One region of the Microbacterium chionoecetis genome, then DNA from elsewhere that is predicted to be linked to it. Evidence: predicted binding sites of a transcription regulator. Region 1 holds the regulator's gene; each other region holds the start of a gene.
The links. The regulator LexA, encoded in region 1, represses DNA repair genes until DNA is damaged. The targets are predictions, from matches to a motif close to TCGAACANNTGTTCGA.
Positions count from the first base shown of each region.

Region 2: the regulator LexA is predicted to act here: its motif matches at 1,857-1,872, upstream of ABG085_RS01150 (intein-containing Rv2578c family radical SAM protein).
Region 3: the regulator LexA is predicted to act here: its motif matches at 1,643-1,658, upstream of ABG085_RS00265 (DUF222 domain-containing protein).

Region 1 is NZ_CP157000.1:1,672,751-1,676,024, reverse strand. Features, by position in the region: gene ABG085_RS07155 (histidinol-phosphate transaminase) at 1-149, opposite strand, end outside; gene ABG085_RS07150 (LysM peptidoglycan-binding domain-containing protein) at 312-776, opposite strand; gene lexA (transcriptional repressor LexA) at 1,040-1,720, shown strand; gene ABG085_RS07140 (hypothetical protein) at 1,807-3,274, shown strand, end outside.
Region 2 is NZ_CP157000.1:236,783-240,056, reverse strand. Features, by position in the region: gene ABG085_RS01160 (acyl-CoA dehydrogenase family protein) at 1-201, opposite strand, end outside; gene ABG085_RS01155 (M15 family metallopeptidase) at 403-1,695, opposite strand; gene ABG085_RS01150 (intein-containing Rv2578c family radical SAM protein) at 1,881-3,274, shown strand, end outside.
Region 3 is NZ_CP157000.1:63,495-66,768, forward strand. Features, by position in the region: gene ABG085_RS00260 (hypothetical protein) at 1-197, opposite strand, end outside; gene ABG085_RS00265 (DUF222 domain-containing protein) at 361-1,632, opposite strand; gene ABG085_RS00270 (class I SAM-dependent methyltransferase) at 1,783-2,403, shown strand; gene ABG085_RS00275 (alpha/beta hydrolase) at 2,429-3,253, opposite strand.

The sequences.
Region 1 (3,274 bases):
TCGTCCGCGACCTCCGCCGGAACAGGATGCGTGTTCTCGTTCACGTTCAGGGCCACCGGCAACGGCGCCTGCGGAGCACCGTACGGCTTCTGACCGCGGAGATCGGCGCGCAAGGGGAGGTCTTCGAGACGTGCACTCACCTCTCCCATGCTAGGCCCGCGGCCGACTGCGCCGGCGCCGCGTGACGTCGCGAGACAGGCGAGGCCGGCGTGACGTCGCGAGACCGGGCAGGCCCGCGTGACGTGGCGGGACAGGCAGGCGTGGTCCGATGGTCGATCGCCGTGCGGGCAGCCGCCGGAGCCGCCGGCGCGTCAGCGGCCGTCGTCGTACGCCGCGGGGATCGCGATGCTCTGACCGGCCTGCACGACCACGGTGTCGAGCGCGTTCAACCGCACGATCTCGTCGACCACGTCGCGTGGATCGCGCTCGGGCGCGACCTCTTCGGCGATGCTCCAGAGCGAGTCGCCGGCAGCCACCGTCACCGTGCGGAAGGAGCCCGCCGGGGCTCCCGCTTCACGGGAGGCGAGTGCCGCTCCCCCGCCGATCACGGCGGCGGTCAGCGCGATCACGGCCGGCAGTGCGGCGAGGACGGCGAGGACACGTCGCCCGCGCAGGGTCAGGCGGAGCCGCGTGGAGCGCCCCGACGCCGACTGCGCGCCCAGCGGCACAGGAGCACCGCCGGCCAGCTGTCGCGCCGAGCTGTGCACCCGCTGCACCGCGACACGCGCGGCGCGGGACGGCGACGGGACGGAGGTCGTGAAGTCGATCGCGGTCATGCTGGGCTCCTCGTGCTGGGGAGAGATTCGCATTCACCACTCGGCCGGGAGCGGTGAATGCGAATCTCTCTTCCGAAGCTATCTTCGAGTCTGTACGATGTCAATACCGGTTCCGGGCGGCGATCTCTCGAACGCGACACGCGGCTGAGATGTTCCCCAGAAGCCCGCGATCCGGATACGGTTTCGATAAGAGAACCCCACCACGGGCCTCCGACATTCGAAGAAACAGCGCTCCCTCGCCGAGCGCAGGACGGAGCCGGAAGATGAGCGACGCGGCCGGGCGCGAAAAGCCCCAGACTCGTCGGCGCAAGAGCCTGAGCGACAAGCAGCTGGCGATCCTCGAGGTGATCCAGCGCTCGATCGCGCGTCACGGCTACCCGCCGAGCATGCGGGAGATCGGCGACGCCGTCGGCCTGAAGTCGCTCTCCAGCGTCACTCACCAGCTCAACCAGCTGGAGCTGAGCGGCTACCTGCGGCGCGATGCGGGTAAGACGCGCGCGATGGAAGTGCTGATCGACCTGCCCGGCACGGCGACCGAGAGCCCGGCGGACGCCTCCCCCTCCGTGGGTGATGCCGCCCTCGTCCCGCTCGTCGGGCGCATCGCCGCCGGCGTTCCCATCACGGCCGAGCAGCAGGTCGAGGAGATCTTCCCTCTCCCCCGCCAGCTGGTGGGCAAGGGCGACCTCTTCATGCTGAAGGTCTCGGGCGAGTCGATGATCGACGCCGCCATCTGCGACGGCGACTGGGTCGTCGTCCGGTCGCAGGCGACGGCCGACAACGGTGAGATCGTGGCCGCGATGCTCGACGGCGAGGCGACCGTCAAGACGTTCCGCCAGCGCGACGGTCACACCTGGCTGCTCCCGCGCAACTCCGCGTTCGAGCCGATCCTCGGCGATGAAGCCACCGTGCTCGGCAAGGTCGTGGCGGTGCTGCGAGCCGTCTGACCGGCGTCGGACGATTCCCAACGGAATGGGTGATGCCGGACGCTGCATCTACGACACAATGAGTGCATCCGGCTAGAGGAGGCCTCATGAGCGAGCCAGTCACCGTCGACCTGCAGGCCGAACTCGCCGCGTTGCGGGCCGAGAACGAAGCACTCCGGGCGGGCGCGGTCGCTCCGGATGAGGCCGCACCCCCCTCACGCACTCGCAATGGATGGTGGCGCTCGCTGCTCTCGGCTCTGTGCATCACCATCGCCGCCATCCTCGTCCCGGTGTCGATCGTCGGCGCGTGGGCCCGTGTACAGCTGACCGACGAGGACGCCTTCGTCGCCACGCTGGCGCCGCTGGTGGACGATCCCGCGGTGCAGTCGATGATCATCGACGAGTCCATGGAGGCGGTCAACGCCCAGGTCGACTTCGACCAGATCACCGCGGACGTCTTCGACGGCATCGCCGGCCTCGGACTTCCGCCCCGCGCCGCCGACGCCCTCCAGCTCCTGGAGGCGCCGGCTGCCAACGGCCTCGAGAGCCTCGTGACGACGACGGTCACTCGAGTGGTCGAGTCCGATGCCTTCGCTGAAGTGTGGGCCACTGCGACGCGCGCCGCCCATCGCGCCCTGGTGGGCGTGTCCACGTCCGACGGCGGCGGACTCATCGTCCGCACCGACGAGGGGGTGGGGATCCAGTTGGGCGCGGTCGTCGAGCGCGTGAAGCAGAACCTCGTCGATCGGGGCCTGGGTGCCGCTGAGCTGATCCCCACCGTCGATCGCGTCATCATCCTCGGCGAAGGCGACAACCTCGCGACGATCCGCACCAGTTACGCCGCCGCGAACACGCTCGGGCTCTGGCTGCCGATCATCGCGATCGCGCTGTTCGGGCTCGGCATCCTGATCGCCCGCCGCCGCAGCGCCGCCGTCCTCGGGACGGGCATCGGATTAGCCCTTGGCGGCGTGGCCCTGGCCATCATGCTCGCGATCGGCGATTCCGCCATGGGCGTCACGGCGGGGGTACTCGGCCTCTCTCCCGACGCGCTGAACGTCATCTACGAACAGCTGGTCGGCAACATGCAGCAGACCGCGCTCGTCGTCGCGTTCCTCGGTGTCTTCATCGCGATTCTGGGCTGGGTGACCGGCAGGTCGGCTCCGGCACGCGGCGTGCGCAGTGCCATCGACAGCATGAATGCGTCGGGGCGGCGCGAGCTGGCCCGGCGAGGACTCGACACCGATTCGTTCGGCCTGTGGCTCGGCCGGCAGCGCGTCCTGGTGCGGACCCTCATCGCCGTGCTCGCGGTGATCTGGCTCTTCTTGCTGCGGCCGCTGTCGGTCGGCGACATCGTACTCGTGGCTGTCGTCGCATTCGGCGTCGCCTGGATCCTCGAACTGCTGCAGCGACGCCCCGAGGAGGTGACCGCGGTCAGCGACACGGACCTGCTCTACAGCGGCGTACCCATCGGGGCCGACGACGCCAATCCCACGGTGGAGATCCTGCTCGCCGACGAGACCCCGACGCGCGACCTCACGCCCGAGACGAGGGGTGCCGCGACCGAGACGGCCGCGG
Region 2 (3,274 bases), 1.4 Mb from region 1:
GAGCATGCCGGCGCCGCCGAACTCCTCGGGCACCGAGAGGCCGATCAGGCCAGACTCGCCGGCCGCGAGCATGGTCGCCCGGTCGATCTCGCCCTCGGCATCCCAGCGCTCGCGCGCCTCGTTCGTCGCGTAGCGCTTGACGAACTCCTTGACGACGTCGCGGAACGCCTCGTGATCCTCGTCGTAGATGTCGCGCTCCATGGTGCGCCTTCCTCTCGTCGGTCTTCTCTTCGCTGAGCTCGAGTGTGTGGAGACGATCCCCGGCTGGAATTGCATCTCACCGCATATGGTACTCAGTTTCACCGAACGGATGCCGTGATCCTGCCGCCGACGGCGTGCGAGTGGTCCCTGACCCCGCGGTGACGCTCCGGGCAGCAGGCCCATCTGGCGGCGAGCCGGCGGTCAGCCGAGGTACCCCGGAGCGGGGTCGAGCGCGAAGAACTCCTCGAGCGAGGTCCAGCCGCCGTCGTGATAGGCCTTGGCGAGTTCTGGACCGATGTAGCGCAGGTGCCAGGGCTCGGGGTTGTATCCGGTCACCGGCGTCGCGCCTTCGACGTAGCGGACGATCCAGCCGTGCTCCCAGGCGTGCTCGGCGACCCACTGGCCCTGCGCGGTCCGTGCGAGCTCGTCGAGGGAGCCGCACGCGCCCGCACAGGCGACGACATCCGCACCGAGGCCGAGCTGGTGCTCGCTGTAGCCGGGCCGGGCGCTCACCTGGTCGGCGCGATCGCCGCGCTCGGCGAAATGCCGCCCGTAGGTCTGCTGCTGCGTCTGGTACGAGCGGAACCCGCTTTCGAGCGCGATCTCGCCGACACCCGCCGCGCGCGCCCCCTCGACGAGCGATGCGAGAGCGGACGCCGCGTCCGAACGCAGCGCGCCGCCCTCGATGTTGCGCACCCCGTCGGGGAGCACGAGGCCGCTCGGGCGGTAGTCGATGGGGTTCAGCGGGCGGATCTTGTCGACGACGGTCCAGACGCGGGCGGCATCACCCAGGTCCACGCAGGGGGCCCGTCCTTCCACGACCGCCGCGCGGAACGCCTCGCCGCCGCCGGCCGCCACGATCGCGGCCTCGTCGTTGCCACCCTGCAGCGCCGACGTGACATCGGGCAGTGCGCAGATGTCGGCGGCGGGAGGCGACTGCTCGACCTGGGGCACGGGGAGCTGATCGACGTGGCGCGGCTCGACCGCGATGGAGAGGGACGCCTCAGCGCCCTCCGGCGGCAGGGAAGGCAGCATCATCGCGGTCATCGCCGCCGACCCGAGCAACAGGGCCGCGCCGGTGGCGAGCCCCGCTACGACCGCGAGCCGCCGCGTGAGCCGCCGCGGGCGGGCGTGCTGTACCGGCAGCGCGGTCTCGTCGACGGCGAGCAGCTCGGCCGCGCGGGCGGCCCGGCGTTCGCTCATGACCGGCCGGCGCTGACGCGCGGGCCGGGAACGCGGCTGCACGCTCGATGCGGGTGCCCCGTCGGGGGCCGATATCGACTGCGGCGGGGCGCCGGCGAGCACAGGTGCCGGCTCAGGCGGGCGGAGTTCGGGGGGCAGCGTCGAGGGCACCGCGCCCGACAGCGAGCTCGGCGCGAAGTCCTCGCTCGACCGCTCGAACGCCACCACGGCGTCGGGGGCGGGGGCCGGGACCGGATGGCTGACGCGGGCCGCCGCGGTCGCGCGGGCGCGACGATGCTCCTCCTCGCGCATCGCTCGGGCGGCACGACGAGTCTCGGGGGCGGCTCGGGGGGTAACGAGCCCGCCTGGCTCCGTCACGCCTGCCATTCTGGTCGTGACGGCGCCTTTCCGCCAGCGAGGCGCCGTCCACTCCGCCGATGTTCTATTCAGGTGAGTCGCTCCTTGACTTAAGTTCGAAGCTTTGTTCTCATGGAGGCATGCGTTGGCAGGGTCAGGAACTGGGTGTGCCGGATGCCGCGGCCCTGCCCGGCCTCGAGCAGCTCAACGGTCTGGTGCGCTCGGTGACGACCCCCGAGTTCGCCGGCGTGACGTTCCACGAGGTGCTCTGCAAGTCCGCGCTCAACCACGTGCCGAGCGCCTCCGCCATGCCCTTCGACTGGACGGTGAACCCGTATCGCGGATGCAGTCATGCATGTGTTTATTGCCTGCATCCCGACACGGTCGTGCTCATGGCAGACGGACGGAGCCAGCGGATAGGCGACATACGTGCCGGTGATGAGGTGATCGGCACCCGTCGCGAGGGAGCGTACCGCCGCTACGTGCGGGCCACCGTGTCGGCACAGTGGGGCACGCGCAAGCGCGCTTACCGTGTGAGTCTCGCCGATGGCACCGAGCTGATCGCGAGCGGCGACCACCGCTTCTTGACCGAACGGGGGTGGAAGTACGTCCGCCCGGCGCCGTCCGGAGCGCCGCAGCGCCCCTACCTGACACCCAACAACAAGCTCATGGGTTTCGGCATGGGGGGCGTCGTTGAGACTCCCCCTGAGACGAGCGCCTATCGCCAGGGGTATCTCAGCGGGATGATTCGCGGCGACGCGATGATGCTGAGAAAGACGTACCCTCGGTCGACCGGCAGGGGCACCTTTGTGGCGAGCCGGTTCCGGCTGGCGCTCGCCGATGAAGAGGCGCTTGATCGGTCGCGCGATTTCCTGGAAGCCGCAGGCGTGAAGACCACCCAGCGGATGTTCACCACGGCGACGGTTCGCCGGCGCGAGATGAACGCGATCTTCACCTCTCGGGCAGCGGACTTCGACGCCATCACCAAGTTGATCGGCTGGCCGGAGTCGGCCTGCGCTGAATGGTCGCGTGGCTTCCTCGCCGGGATCTTCGATGCGGAAGGGAGCTGCAGTCAAGGCGTGCTGCGAATCTCCAACTCCGATGCGCGGATCCTCTCCGAGATCGGCGCCGCATTGCGCCGCTTTCAGTTCGCCTTCGTAGAGGAACCGCCACGGCCGAACGGCGTGCGGGATATCCGGCTCCTCGGGGGTCTTCCCGCTCGTCGACGATTCTTCGAGCTCACCCGACCCGCGATCACGCGCAAGCTGGATCTCGTCGGAGCCGCCGTCAAGTCCGACGCCCCGCTTCGCGTCGTCTCCATCGAGGATCTCGGTGAGACCATCGACATGGTCGACATCACGACCTCGACCGGCGATTTCATCGCAAACGGTGTGATCAGCCACAACTGTTTCGCCCGGGGGACGCACGAGTATCTCGAGCTCGACGCGGGGCGCGACTTCGACACCCAGGTCGTCGTCAAGGTCAACGTCGCCGAGGTGCTGCAGAAAGAACTGCGGCGGGGCAGCTGGCAGCG
Region 3 (3,274 bases), 1.6 Mb from region 1:
GCACCGGTGTTCAGCGACGCGCCATACAGCTGCGCCGATTCGGCCGCATTGTCGCCGCCGAAGACCTCGAGGTCGTTCGAGCGCTCGATCGCATCCTCGACGAACGCCAGGCACCGCGTCGCGTACGCGGTCGAACCGGTGTGCCCGAGCGCCCAGGCCGCGGCGTTCGCACCGCACGTTTCCACATCGAAGCTCATCCACAGCAGGCTAGCGAACACGAACCGTCCATGTGATCGGCGGGCATCGGATACCGGGGCCTGCGTCGCCGGAATTGCGCGGAAGCCGTGCGAAGGTCCCGGCGCCGCACGTGTCGTGCGGTCTGAACAGCGCATCCTGCGGTGAACGGGACGTCTCGTGCGATCAGAAGGGCGCGTCGCGGCTCCCCGTCGAACGGAACACCGGAACCGCGCGTTCCGGCTCGACCAGGTAGCGACGGCCGGAGGGCGAGGTCCAGAGGATCGCGCCGCCGGACCCGGCGACCTGTCGGATGCTCCAGTCGGTGTGATGTCGGACGGTGTGATGCCCCTCGCACAGCGGCCCGAGATTCGTGAGCTCGGTGTGTCCCCCCAGCGCCCAGTCGATGTTGTGGTCGATATCGCACCGGGAGGCCGGCATCCCGCAGCCTGGTCCCATGCATCGATCGGCGCGCCATTTCACCAGCTTCTGAAGCGCCGGTGGCGGGCGGTACTGATCGCGGCCGACCGAGAGCACCATGCCCGTCTCGGGGTGGGTGAGCACGCGCGTCCATCCCGACGCGCCGCCCGCGAGTTCCCGCGCCACCGGCAGCGGGATGGGTCCGATGCCCTCGACGACCGGCGGGTCGATCCCGGCGGCCGCGCGGGAGGCGTCTGACTCGTGCAGGAGCGCGAGCACCGGGGTGGTGACGAACACCGTCGCCTGCACGCCCCGTACGTGGTCGGGGTGCGTATCGAGCACGCCGTCGATGAGAAGGTCGAGGACCACATCGGCGCGCGCCTGGTCGAGGGTGCGGGTCTCTCCCTCGCGGGCCGCGATGCCCTTCGCCATGGCGGTGGTCCGACCGAATGCGGCCTGGATGGCGACCATGGGTGCATACACGTGCACCCATCCCATGGCGTCGTCGTCTGGCTCGATCGCGATCCGTCGCCGGTTGAGGGCGCGCTCGTAGCGTTCGGTGAGGGTGGCCGACCGCACTGCGTCGATGAGGGCGCGCAGCTTGCGGCGGAAAGTGCCGACGGCCTCCGCCTCCGCGAGGGCGATCCCCGGCTCGAGCACCTGCGGGCGGAACTCCGGCTCGAGGTCGTTCACGGCGGCGATCAGGATCTGCGCGTGCCGTTCCGTGATCCGTGCCCGCTCCATCGAGACGAGCACCGCGGGGTAGGAGTGCACCAGGGCTTCCGAGAAGCCCAGCAGATCGCCGGCGGCGTGCTCGGTGATCCGCAGCGCGGCCGCGAGCTCCAGCCGCACGCCGCGCTCCACGACCTCGGTCAGAACCCGGCCGTTGCGGGTCGCCTCGCGAAGCGCCTCACGCCGCATCGCGTCGATCCGGACCAGTCGCTGGGCGGCGAGCACCGTCATCATGTCGGCCGCCTCGATGACCAGATCGAGCTCGTCGGGGAGCATCCGATCATCGAGGTCGAGGTCGTGTGACATGCTTCAAGAGTAGAACATACGTACGACACTAAGCTCATGATGTGGCCCGTCAGGCCTCGATCGTGCGACGGATCGACACCAGGGCCCGCAAGCGGTCGTACGTACCCTTCGACGAACACTGCGGTGGGGATCCGTTGACAAGATGGACCGATGGGACAGCCGCCGGGCTCACGCTGGAACCACAACATCCACTTCCACCCGCTCGTGATGAACGCCATCCGGCCGGGAGCAGCATCCGCTCTCGATGTCGGCACGGGCGACGGTGAGCTGGCCGGCGACCTGCGGAGCTCTCTGTCCGACGTCACCGCCGTCGACGTGGATGCCGATGTCCTGGCGAGAGCGGCGGCGAACCATCGCGGCATCCACTGGATCCACGGCGACTTCATGACCTACGACTTCGGCCGGACGTTCGACATCGTGGCGGCGGTTGCCACCATCCATCACCTGCCGAGTCTGCCTGACGCGCTGCAACGGTTGGCCGACCTCACCTCACCTGGCGGCGTCGTGGTGATCATCGGCCTCGCACGGCCGACAACGCCCCGCGACCGCCTGCTCGGTCTGGCGGGGGTCGCACAACACCAGTGGCTGTCGCGCACGCGGAACTTCTGGCAACATTCCGCGCCCACAGTGTGGCCGCCTCCGCACACGTACTCCGAGGTCCGCGAATGCGCAGCCCGTGTCCTTCCGGGCGTTCGGTGGCAGCAGTTCGCCTTGTGGCGCTATGCACTGACCTGGACGAAGCCCCACCTCTCCGGCGCGGATGCCCGCTGAGGGATCCGACGTCCTGCACCATCGGCTACTGCGGGGCTCCGGGTGCTGCGGGGATGCCGATCTCGTCGAGCCAGTCGGAGAGGAGCGCTGCCATGAGACCGGGGCGCTCGTGAGGAAGCGCATGTCCGGCGTCGCCCGCGGTGACGACAGTGGCACGGGGGTACTGATCTCCGAGGCGCTGCTGCCGTTCCCAGCCGACCCAATGATCGTGTCGGCCTGAGACCACGAGCACCGGAGTGTCCACGGGCACCGTGTCGGGATCCGCGGCATGCGGTCCCGCGGTGATCGCGCTCTCGAGCGTCTCATCGTCGACTTCCCCGACGACGGGCAGCACCGCGCGACGAAATCGCTCGAGGGTGTCTGCCGTCCGAACGACGAAGTACCCCTCGTACTCGGCTCGCTGATCCGGATCGAGTGCGGTGGACACCTGATCGTCTCGCACCACTGCCGGCGCAGGGATGCGCTGTTCCCCGGCAACGGCCGGGCAGATCAGCGCGATCCCGGCGATCCGGTCGGGATGCCGCGCCGCGATGGCGCGCGCGAAGTGCCCGCCGAACGAATGCCCGAGTACGAGAAATCCGCCGGTCGGTGCTTCCCTGTCAAGGAGGCGGTCGATGAGCTCCAGCACATCATCTGGTTGCCGAACCCCGGATGAGGGGCGGGAGTCGCCGTGGCCGGGTAGGTCGACGTACACCCGGCGAACCGGCCGTGCATCGATCATCGGCTCGAGGAAGTCGCGTACCTCGCCCCGCGCCGAGTACGCGCCGTGAAGAGCGAGGAGCGGGATGCCGGCCCCGACCGCCTCGTAAGCCAGCGAAGCGGTGTCGCTGAGCTGAACCCTCATCGTCATGGTCCCCATGATGGTTCTATC